Regions from separate parts of the Bacillus sp. FJAT-45066 genome, predicted to be linked through region 1. Evidence: riboswitches for the same ligand, from Rfam matches in the RefSeq annotation. Region 1 holds a riboswitch; the other holds the start of a gene.
What was found. A riboswitch is a leader RNA that binds a small molecule or an ion and turns the genes downstream of it on or off. The one in region 1 is predicted to bind lysine.

Region 1 (5,979 bases):
TATTTATGAGTAATGAATCAATAAACGAAACAGTAGAAAAAGTTAAAGTGCCCGCCTTTGGATACGAATTATTGCGTGAAGTATTACTTCCAGAAGTATTCGGCAAAGATCATGCCCAGTTGATGTATTGGTCTGGTAAACAACTAGCAAGAAAGTTCCCTTTATCTACTATAGATGAAATTATTTCCTTTTTCGATGAAGCAGGTTGGGGAAATTTACATATTCAGGATGAAAAGAAATATGAAATGACGTTTGTGTTAGAAGGTGGATATGTTGCTAGAAGATGTGATGTAAATAAAGATGCATCCTTCCAATTAGAAGCAGGATTCATTGCCGAGCAAATACAGCGCATGAAAGATAAAACAACGGAAGCTATAGAAGAAATAAAAAAGAAAAATAAAAGAGTTATTACGGTTCAGTGGGATAAGTAGTTATTATAGGTTATTACGGAGTCAGATAGGTTAAAGAAAAGAGCTGCCCAGGATTTTTATAAGATTCTGGGCAGTTTTTTTCTATTGTTATTGATCTTGTATATGAAGTTCATCTTTTGCTTTTTTCTTGGGCTAGTTGAACTTCATCAGCCTTATGAAGTTCATCTGACTCTTTTTTCTGGGGCTAGTTGAACTTCATCGAGCTTATGAAGTTCATCTGGCTCTTTTTTATGTGGCTAGTTGAACTTCATCGGGCTTATGAAGTTCATCTGGCTCTGGGGCTAGTTGAACTTCATCGAGCTTATCAAGTTGGCTCTTTATTCTGAGGCTAATTTAACTACATCAGCCTTATCAAGTTCACTTTCTCATTTTTCCTTGATCAAAATGAACTTCATCAGCCTTATCAAGTTCATTTTCTCTTTTTTCTTTGAGCAAAATGAACTTCATCGGCATTATCAAGTTCATTTTCTCTTTTTTTCTTGAGCGAAATGAACTTCGTCAGCCTTATCAAGTTGAAAATGAGCTTCATCGTGATGTCTTCAATCTCGCACCTTACAAAACCTATTAATTAGGCCTTTAATTCTTCTACCGCACCTTCTCCTAATTCAAACGCTACGTGTAATGCTTCAACTGCATTTAGCATTTTCTCTTCATCTACAACTGTAGATACTTTAATTTCTGACGTACTAACCATCTTCACATGAATACCTTCTGTAGCTAACACCTGGAACATTTCAGCTGCAACACCAGGGTTGGAGATCATGCCAGAGCCTACAATAGATACTTTAGCTAAGTTACTCTCTTGTTCAATATGTGTAAAGGCTAAATGCTCACGATAGTTTTCTAACACATCCACTGTTCCCTTCACATCATTCGTTTTTACAGAGAAAGAAATGTTTGTTGTATCTTTATCTAGAATAGATTGAATAATAATATCTACATTTATTCCGTGTTTTGCAAGCGTTGTAAAAATAGTTGATAATGTGTGTAATTCATTAGGTAATCCACAAACTGTCACTCTCGTTATTTGATCTTCAAACGCAATCCCTCTAATTACTAAACTCTTTTCCATTGAAACTTCCTCCTCAATAATTGTACCTTCTTCATTTTCCATACTTGAACGAACAACAAGCTTTACCCCATAGTTTTTCGCAAACTCCACTGCGCGAGGATGAAGTACGCCTGCACCTAAATTTGCTAATTCTAACATTTCATCGTAGGAAATTGATGGTAGTTTACGGGCTGATTCTACATATCGTGGATCAGTCGTAAAAACGCCAGTAACATCTGTATAAATATCACACTTCCTAGCTTTCAATGCTGCTGCTAAAGCAACCGCTGATGTATCTGAACCGCCACGACCTAGCGTTGTAATTTCATTATTAGAAGTAATCCCTTGGAATCCTGCAACAATAACGACTTTTCCATTATTTAAATGCTCTATAACATTATCCGTTTCTATATCCGTAATTCTTGCGTTTCCGTGTACGGGCTCTGTACGGATACCCGCTTGCCATCCAGTCAGCGATACAGCTTCATAACCTTTTACTTGTAGCGCCATTGAAAGTAATGAAATAGTAATTTGCTCTCCAGTAGAAAGTAACATGTCCATATCACGTTTACTTGGCTCAGCATTTATTTCTGACGCAAGTTTCACTAATTGATCTGTTGTTTTACCCATCGCAGATACTACTACTACTACTTGGTGACCATTTTTCACTTCATTAATTACTTTTTCTGCAACATTTTGGATGCGTTCTACTGATCCAACAGAAGTTCCACCAAACTTTTGTACAATGATTGACATGCTATTCATCCTTTTCTATTTACTAAATTTTTTTCATAATGTTAGACAGGGAAGCTAAATTTTCGCAATAAAAAAACAGCAATGAGCTAATTCTCATTGCTGTGATAGATTAAATAAAAATAACCGTTCACGCACTTGAGATAGCCCTCCAAGTAGATTAAACCTACCTGACAGTCCTACATTTCTTAAACGCAGAACCAGCAAAAAAAGTTAAGAGTCATTTTTTACTTCGGCGAATCTCCCCTTTTTGTAACGTTCTCAGAAGCTCTTACTTCTCCCGCTACATACTCATTGAGTTCGCACCTCTATCTTACTTCAGATTGAAGTTTGTACATTATGAAATTCATACAAAGTATATCAAACTATGAAAGAAGTTACAATTCTTAATTTTCATTTCTTAAGTGTTGGAAAATATTTTCTGCTGCTTTTAATGGGACTCCCGCTTTTTGTAACTCTTCTATAGAAGCTTCTTTTATTTTTGTAATGGACCCAAAATGTTTCAATAATGCTTTTTTCCGCTTCTCACCAACACCCTCAATCCCATCTAAAGAAGATTGAAAAACGGACTTAGATCGGAGTTGGCGGTGAAAAGTGATAGCAAAGCGGTGCACTTCATCTTGTATTCGTTGTAGTAAATAAAATTCTTGGCTATTTCTATCTAATCTCACCAATTCGAAATTATCGCCTGAAATAAGTTCACTCGTTCGATGTTTTTCATCTTTCGATAAACCTGCAAGTGGAATAAACAAATTCAACTCATTCTCTAATACATCTTTCACTGCTTGGATATGCCCTTTACCACCATCAATAATGATAAGATTAGGAAGTGCCAATCCCTCTTTCAACGCTCTCGAATATCGCCTTCTAACGACTTCTCTCATCGATTCGTAATCATCAGGTCCTTTTACTGTTTTAATTTTATATTTTCGATAATCTTTCTTATTAGGCTTTCCATCAATAAATACTACCATTGCCGAAACTGCATCTGTACCTTGAATATTCGAGTTATCAAAAGCTTCAATGCGTAATGGAGCTTTAATACCGAGCTTTGCACCAATATTTTCAACTGCTTTAATCGTTCTATTTTCATCTCGTTCTATTAATGTGAATTTTTCTTTTAATGCAACGTTCGCATTTTTTTCTGCTAAAGTGACTAACTGTTTTTTCTTTCCTCGTTGAGGCAGATATATTTTTGTATCTAATAACTTTTCTACTAATTCTATTTCAATTGTAGATGGTAAATAGATTTCTTTTGGTACGAAATGGCTTGCTTTATCATAAAATTGGCCAATGAAAGTTAAGAAGTCTTCTTCAGGTTCATTGTATATCGGAAACAAAGAAGCTTCACGCTCAATAAGTTTCCCTTGTCGAATAAAGAAAACTTGAACACACATCCAACCTTTATCAACCGCATAGCCAAATACATCTCTATCTACAAAATCATTCATCTCCATTTTTTGCTTTTCCATTGTTGCTTCTATGTGTAATATTTGATCTCGAAATTCTTTTGCTCGCTCAAAATCTAGTTGTTCAGCTGCAGTTGTCATCTTTTCTGTTAGTTCTTGTTTAATTTCTTTATAACCACCATTTAAAAATCGAACAATCTCGTCTACAATTTGTTTGTTTGTTGTTTCTGTTACTGTTTCAACACATGGTGCTAAGCACTGTCCCATATGAAAATACAAACAAACTCTATCTGGTAGAGTAGAGCATTTTCTTAAAGGATAAATTCTATCTAATAATTTTTTTGTTTCATTTGCAGCTTGTACATTTGGATATGGGCCAAAATATTTCCCTTTATCTTTTTGAACTTTCCTAGTAATTATTAATCTAGGATGGCGATCTGATGTGATTTTAATAAACGGATATCGTTTGTCATCTTTTAACATGACGTTATATTTAGGACTATGTTTTTTTATTAAATTAAGTTCTAATATAAGTGCTTCAATATTAGAAGAGGTGACGATATATTCAAAGTCAACTATCTCATTGACTAGTCTTAATGTTTTTCCATCATGAGAGCCCGTGAAATAAGATCGAACACGATTTTTTAACACTTTGGCTTTACCAACATATATAATAGTACCTTGTTCGTCTTTCATTAAATAACAGCCTGGTTGGTCGGGTAATACGGCTAATTTTTCTTTAATTAATGTGTTCACTCTTATCCCCCCGTTCTTCTCGATTTTGCATAACGATATTTTATCATAATTTCTTTTAAAAAGAAGCATTCAACTCTTCCCGAGTTCGACATAATTTCCCAAGAAATTTTTTAAAACCTAAGCATAAAGTATTGGATACTAATCGTTGCTGTTCGCTGTAGTACTCGCTATCCGCGGGTGGTCTCGGGATCCTCCTCGGAGCATGCGCCTGTGGGTCTACCTTGATGCACTTCTCCGCAGGAGTCTCCTACTACAGTGAACAGCAACTTCACTTCCGTATATTCCCAAGAAAAACGAAAGAAATGAAAAAAGCCTAGCATAGGCTAGGCTTTTTTCGTGTTTATTATAGGTGTTTGTTTAATAATTCAGCTAGAGCTTCTTTCGGTTGGAAACCAACTGTTTTATCTACAACTTCACCATTTTTTAATACTAATAAAGTTGGGATACTCATAACGCCGAATTGACCAGCTGTTTCTTGGTTTTCATCAACGTCAACTTTCGCGATCTTCACTTTGTCACCCATGTCTGCATCTAACTCTTCTAATACAGGTGCGATCATTTTACAAGGTCCACACCAAGGTGCCCAGAAGTCTACTAAGACTACACCTTCGCCAGTTTCTTGCTTAAAGTTTTGGTCTGTTACGTTTAAAATTGCCAATTCAAATACCTCCTAATATACGTTGAATATAACGTAGGATGAAGCAAGCTTTTAATTTACTTGGAAAAACTTTCTTCTTACTACATACGAAAAGTATAGCATTTCGTAAAGAAAGTTACTAATTATATGCTTCATGAATTAGTTTTTCCTGTGAATATTTAATCATCCATAAAAGAATAAAAAACCTCTGTATGAGGTTTTTTATGTGCAAAGGTTAATTTCAGTCCACTAATGCCACTAATTCGGATTGAATATCAAATGATACTACAGCTCCAATTTCAATATCTTGATTTACAGGTGCGTATAAGACCATAGGCTCTTCATTTATATCTGAACGAAGTCTTATATATAACTCTTGATACTCTCCGCTATAGGTAACTCGTTCCACTACGCCAAAATAACGTCCTTTTCCTTCTTCTACAAGCCTACAACCTTCTGGACGAATAGAGATTTTCACTTCATCCATTGATTTTTCAGTAGCTACAGGTAGACAAACCTTACCTATATGAGTTTGAACATGCTTTAAGTCTTGGTCTAGTTTTCCTGTTAATAGGTTCGTTTTTCCTACAAATTGTGCAACAAAGCAATTTTTCGGACAACGATACATTTCGCGTGGTGAAGCAACTTGTTGAATTTCTCCATCTTTCATGACTACAACACGGTCAGAAACAGCGAAAGCATCTTTTTGATCATGTGTAACGATAATTGCAGTTGTATTAGCTTTACGTAAAATGTTTGTAATGTCAAAACGCATTCTTTCTCTAAGTCCCGCATCTAGATTACTAAATGGCTCATCCATCAGTACTACTAATGGTTTCGGTGCAAGTGCTCTAGCAAGAGCTACACGTTGTTGTTGTCCACCAGATAATTCACTTGGAACTCTCTTTGCATAGTCAGCCAGACCAACTAACTCTAATACTT
Region 2 (5,979 bases), 3.6 Mb from region 1:
AAAGGTTGTCCAGAAAGAACTTTCTAAAACAACCTTTTTGAATAAAAAAGTCGTGCCGGTTGTGTGGCCGCTTTCCGCGGGGGAGGCGGTGAGCCTCCTCGAGCCCAAGGGCTCTGTGGGGTCTCACCAGCCTGCCCTCTCCCGCAGGAGTCGGCCACACAACCGGCACTTTATGTCGTAATCATCTTAAACTTCTTAGATATAACCTTTTAAATTATGTTGCTGCTTTCATTCCTCTAAATACAAACCCGACTATTACAAAACTTACAACTATCACTAGTAAGCCTACTAATGTGCTACCAGTCAGACCTAATGCGATAAATCCTAAAGACGCTACACCTGCACTAATTAAAGCGTAAGGCAGTTGCGTTAACACATGGTCAATGTGATTACAGTTTGCCCCTGTGGAAGAAAGAATGGTTGTATCTGAAATTGGTGAACAATGATCACCAAATACCGCTCCAGCTAAAACCGCTGCTAACACAGGTAATAATAACTCAATGTTCGTAGCTGCAGCAATTTGGCCACCGATTGGTAAAAGCAAAGCAAAAGTTCCCCATGAAGTTCCAGTTGCAAATGCTGTAAATCCTGCAATGATAAATACAATAACAGGTAACCAAGCGATGTTCATATTCGATTTTTCAACCACATCCGCTAAATATACTCCTGTTTCTAACGCATCAATTAAACTTGTAATCGTCCATGCAAATAATAAAATATAGATGGCAGGTAGCATGGATTTTGCACCAGCCGCTAAGCCTTTTGTAAATACAGAACTGCTAACATCTCCACTCTTCACTTGACGGAAGAACAACGCAACCGTGACAATTAACGCAAAGATTCCACCATATAATAAAGCTGCAGAAGGATCTGTTTCTTCAAAAATCGCTAATAGCGTTACATCGCCATCTAAAGCCGAGTAACCAGTCCATAACATTGCAGACACTACACCAACTACTAACGATACAATCGGCCATACTAAGTTTCCGATAGAGCCTTTCGTGCTAGACGGTAAGTCTTCCGATAATTGACCTGGCACTTCTTTTTCCGGATCGAATAATTGACCTTTTTCCATCGCACGAGCTTCATGCGTTTTCATTGCTCCAATATTTACATTGAAGTAACTTACTAAAAACACCATTAATAAAGCAGAAAGCACATATAAGTTCATTGGAATCATTTGAATAAATGCACTTAATGCCGACATGTTTGCTACATTATGTGTTACTAAAATACCACCGATAATACCAATAATGTACGCACCCCAACTAGAAATTGGCGAAACAACACAAATTGGTGCTGATGTAGAGTCAATTAAATAGGCTAATTTTGCTCTAGAAACTTTGTGACGATCTGTTAAAGGACGACTAATTTGTCCAACTGCAAGCGCATTAAAATAATCATCGATAAAAATGACAATTCCTAAAATAGCAGTTAAAAATTTAGAACCTCTTCTCGTCTTCACACGATCTAATGCCCACTCGCCGAATGCACGACTTCCACCTAATATAGAAATAAATGCCGTAATAATACCTAAAATAATTAAGAATAATAGAATGTAAACATACCAAGTTTCAATTGCTTTATCGTTAACTGAATAGAAAATAGCTAATACTGCGTTAAAAATAATCGTCGCCATTTCAATTGGATTAAAGTCTGCTAGCAACAATGCTGCAGCAACGATACCGGCTCCAAGTGAAATAAGTACACGCCTCGTCAGGATAACCATTATAATGGCTAACACTGGAGGAATTAATGAAAAAATTGTTCCTTCCATAAGAAAAAACCCCCTAAATTTGTTTTGGTTGCTGACTAACGCAAACCGGCTACAAAAAAAGAGGGCTTTTGAACATAAAAAGACGTAATGATAGAAGATAACTATCATTACGTCTACTTGTAATGTATGTTATATTCCATCCGATCAGTAGCCCTCCATTATGAACCCGTTCGCTCTAGTCATAATGACAGTGTTATCTTTATTCAAGATAACCCCAGCAAAAAAAGCATGACGGCTTTTTTTACTTCGGCAAAGCATCCTTTCTACTACTATCACAGGAGTCACCCTCCAGTAGTTTACTCTTATGCTATGCAACCTCTACCTCATTGTATGATAAGGTCAATATTAAATTTTATTATTTGAGTCCGTTTCATAATGTATTACTACTATACGAAAAACGAATAATTACAGCGTATTTTTATTAAGAACACCTTTAAAAACAAATAAATAGCTCCGTATAATAGTAAAACATTCATTTTTCACTAAACGAACCGTAATTATAAAATTGATTCATTAAAAAATATAACATATTGATTCTACTAGTACAACCGTAAAAATATGTTCTTTCTAGTATTAGCTAACTGCCGCTATACTCTCTTTATCGTTACACTTAACAATTGTTACATCTAGTTGCTCTTTAAGGTTTATATCATATGGAGTTTCTAATTCGTTTCCATTTTCTTCTATTACACGTAAAATTGGGCGTTCTGTCATCTCTTTGTTCTGTCCAATGACAATTGCTTTACGATTATCACTAAGTTCAACCGCTAAGCCATACGGATAAATGGCTACTGATTTTCTGAATGCATCAATGATGGCTGGATCATATAGAGAACCTGATCCTCCATATAAAATCTCTAACCCTTCATGAGGTAACATTGCATCACGATATACTCGATGAGAAGTAACTGCATCAAACACATCTGCTACAGCTAAAATTTTGCCAAATAAGTGTATGTCTTTTTCTTTAATGCCTCTAGGATATCCACTACCATTTAATCGTTCGTGGTGTTGGAAAGCACAATGTGCAACAAGAAGTGGCACCGTATGCATTTTTCGGATTAAATCAAAGCCTTTTGTTGTATGGCTTTTCATTTCCACAAATTCTTCACTCGTAAGTTTTCCAGGTTTATTCAGTACTTCTAAAGGTACTAGCATTTTGCCAACATCATGTAATATCCCACCTAGACCTAATATCTCTAAGTCTTTTTGAGGCAAGCCAAGTTTTAAGCCGATAGAAAGTGCATATATGGTTACATTTAATGAATGGGTAAATACATAGTTATCATGAACAAATACATCTGTTAATAAAGTAGAAACTTCATTATTCCCCTTCATATCAGAAAGTAGTAGTTGTATTAAATCTTTTAATTGTTTGGTAGATTGGTCCATTATAAACCACTTACTAAGTTTCTCACCTTTAAATGCTTCGAACGTTTCTGTTATTGTTTGTAATGCCTCTGTTTTAACACGGTCTGATACCATGGATGGAATAATAATATCATTCGTTCTCGCATCTTCTAAATAAACAAAAGTTACTTTTAGTTGGATTAGACGTGAAATCATTCTATCTGTTAGTGGAATTCCGCTTTTAAGCAAGATTCTTCCACTTTCGTTATAAATGGATTTAGCAAGCTTCATTCCTGGCTTCAATGATTTAGTATGTAATAATCTCATGATTTCTCCTATCTATCTCTCGACAAAATTTTTGATTATTTACCTTCATTATATATAAAAAAAAGAATATTTCATGGTTTTTTTGCAAAAAAACACGAATTATTCCTAAATAACTATATTTATACAATTTTATAAGTAAATATAGAATATTTTTTACGTTTACAACACAAAAATATGAAAGGCCGCATAAAAGGTAGCACGGCCCAATACTTGTTAAAGCATTTTTAATAGTGCTTCTTTACCTGGCATTCCAACATGAATCCCTCTGTTTTCTGCTTCTATCGTGACAGATTCTAACGGGGCTTCAAGCAACTGCTCGATTGTTCGAACGCCAACTGCTCTTCCAGCAATAATCCCACGATCCTTTAATTTTTCATTCAATAATGCAACATCGAGGGCACCGCACATTATATAGCCTTTTTCTGCAGTTACTGCCATAAAGTTCGTTTTAGGTAACTTAACGATTACAGCAGTAAACTGTTCTCCATTTATGATAATTGGTTTCATTTCGACCATGGATAATGCTCACTCCCTTCCATTAATACTTTATGAAGGGGGCGTAGAATTCGTGTAATGATTATTAGTCATTTGCACATTTCTTTTGTTAGCTTTTTTAGTTTCCAAGTAAGTACATCTCTGAGCAATTCGGGCATGTAGAATTGTTTTTTTGCTCTTTTAATGGTTGGGAACCATTTGCCGAACGTGAACATATCAATTGTTCCAACACTATAAGTTTCAGCTAGTTTTAGTGGTACGTTAGCGACTAAGATTTCTTTTATTATTTTTACTCCATCTTTGTTTTGTCCATAAATAATTTCCAAATTAGAAAAAGACATTTTCCCCATCACTTCTCCGCGAAATCCTAGTCCTTTTACACGAATTTGTTCATGTTCTTCTTTGTTTGCTTCTAGTATAATTTCTCTTAATTCTTCCCCTTTTAACTCCACTTTACAAGGATTAATAGGGTGGGGACATATTCGATGAATTTGTTCAGCAGAAATTACCCCAGCTTCTAAGTTGTTTAGAATAACTCCGTTGTTGACCATTCCTATATCAGCCCTACACCACTCCTTTAATGCTTCGGCAAGCGTAGAGGCTAATGGTGACTGCTCAAACCATCTGCTTATTAATGGGTAGCTAATATGGACAATTGGCTCACTTAGAGATTTCTTCGCTAGGTTGTAGGCGTCGTTAATTTCTTGTTCTAGCTCCTTGTTAGAATCAACATCATTTAATGAATGTAAAAGACATGATTTATGAATTTGATTGCCTTCTATTGCTATGTTTACCTCTCCAATATAAGCTCCATGTTTTCCTGCGCCACAAAGTAGCGTATTTCCTATCATCTTTCCTTCTGGTAATACGTGATGAGTGTGACCACCTAAAATGACATCTATTTCTGGAAATCTGCTTGCAAGTTGTTCATCATCGGAAATACCAAGATGAGATAACACAATGATGGCATCTGTTTTATCTTTTATGTTTTGTAAACAAGATTCCATTGCTTCGAACGGGTCTATAATGTACCACCCAAGCAAATCATAGAAAAGCTTATAATAGACCGTAACGCCAATAAATCCTATATTCATACCATTTATATTTTCAATTACATATGGTGAGAGCCAATCCGGCCTTTTTTTATCTTTTTCATATAGGTTTGCGGCTAGCACTTGGAAAGTAGCTGAGTCATACAATTCGGAAAGAGCATTATAATCTAAAGTAATTCCTTCATTGTTTCCGAACGTCACGTAATCATAGCCTAATTTGTTTAGCATGAGCGTGTTTATTTTTCCACTAGTTGCTTCTGTTATTGGATGAAAACGGTCCATATTGTCACCAATATCCATTAATCGAGTCGGAATAGTATCTTGTTGTTTTTCTAAGAATGTCGCTAGTTTTGGATATGTCTCAAAGTAACTATGTATATCATTCGTGTGAAGTATGCGGAACTGCTTCATTTGCTCGCTCCTTTTTTCAGTTCAATATTCTATATTAAGCATTGTAAAATATTTCTGTAGTATATGTATAGGTTTATATAGAAAAAACCTAAAAGCAGTGGTGCTTTTAGGTTAGTTTATTAATTCAAATGTTTTTAACATGTTATCCATTCTAACTCCGTGACCTTCATATGCTTCAAAGAAAAACTGTTGTTTTATAATAAATGTACCACCTTTTTCATTTGGGAAGATGTAGAATCGAACAACTTCATCGTTCCATTCATCTCCTTGTCTTGCTTCGAATAGCGTTGCAGATATTGGAGTATGAACGATTGCTTGTTCTTTTATGATTGCATATTCTTTTTGTACTATAGTTTGAATTTCCGTAAGTATCTCTTCTAAACTTTTCTCTGATTGTCTAATTTCCATAAATACTTCGGGATAAGAATTTTCAGTAGATTGTGTTTTTGCTGCTATTATTTTGTTGTCTTGTTCGTTTGTTACTGTATACATTTCTTCGTCAATATAAATGGCATAATCCGCTAATCGATCACTTTGGTTTTCTTTAATATCTAGTGAATAATCAAC

Region 2: linked by a shared signal. The riboswitch ahead of CDZ92_RS19035 (Na+/H+ antiporter NhaC family protein) and the one ahead of CDZ92_RS01210 (aspartate kinase) in region 1 are both predicted to bind lysine.

What each region holds. Positions count from the first base shown of each region.
Region 1 covers NZ_NISQ01000001.1:244,453-250,431, reverse strand. Annotated here, with positions in the region: gene CDZ92_RS01215 (YslB family protein) at 6-431, shown strand; gene CDZ92_RS01210 (aspartate kinase) at 1,000-2,238, opposite strand; lysine riboswitch at 2,372-2,554, opposite strand; gene uvrC (excinuclease ABC subunit UvrC) at 2,622-4,400, opposite strand; gene trxA (thioredoxin) at 4,744-5,058, opposite strand; gene CDZ92_RS01195 (ABC transporter ATP-binding protein) at 5,279-5,979, opposite strand, start outside.
Region 2 covers NZ_NISQ01000001.1:3,807,912-3,813,890, reverse strand. Annotated here, with positions in the region: gene CDZ92_RS19035 (Na+/H+ antiporter NhaC family protein) at 215-1,777, opposite strand; lysine riboswitch at 1,918-2,106, opposite strand; gene CDZ92_RS19030 (HD-GYP domain-containing protein) at 2,351-3,454, opposite strand; gene CDZ92_RS19025 (YunC family protein) at 3,668-3,970, opposite strand; gene CDZ92_RS19020 (bifunctional metallophosphatase/5'-nucleotidase) at 4,039-5,412, opposite strand; gene CDZ92_RS19015 (hypothetical protein) at 5,524-5,979, opposite strand, start outside.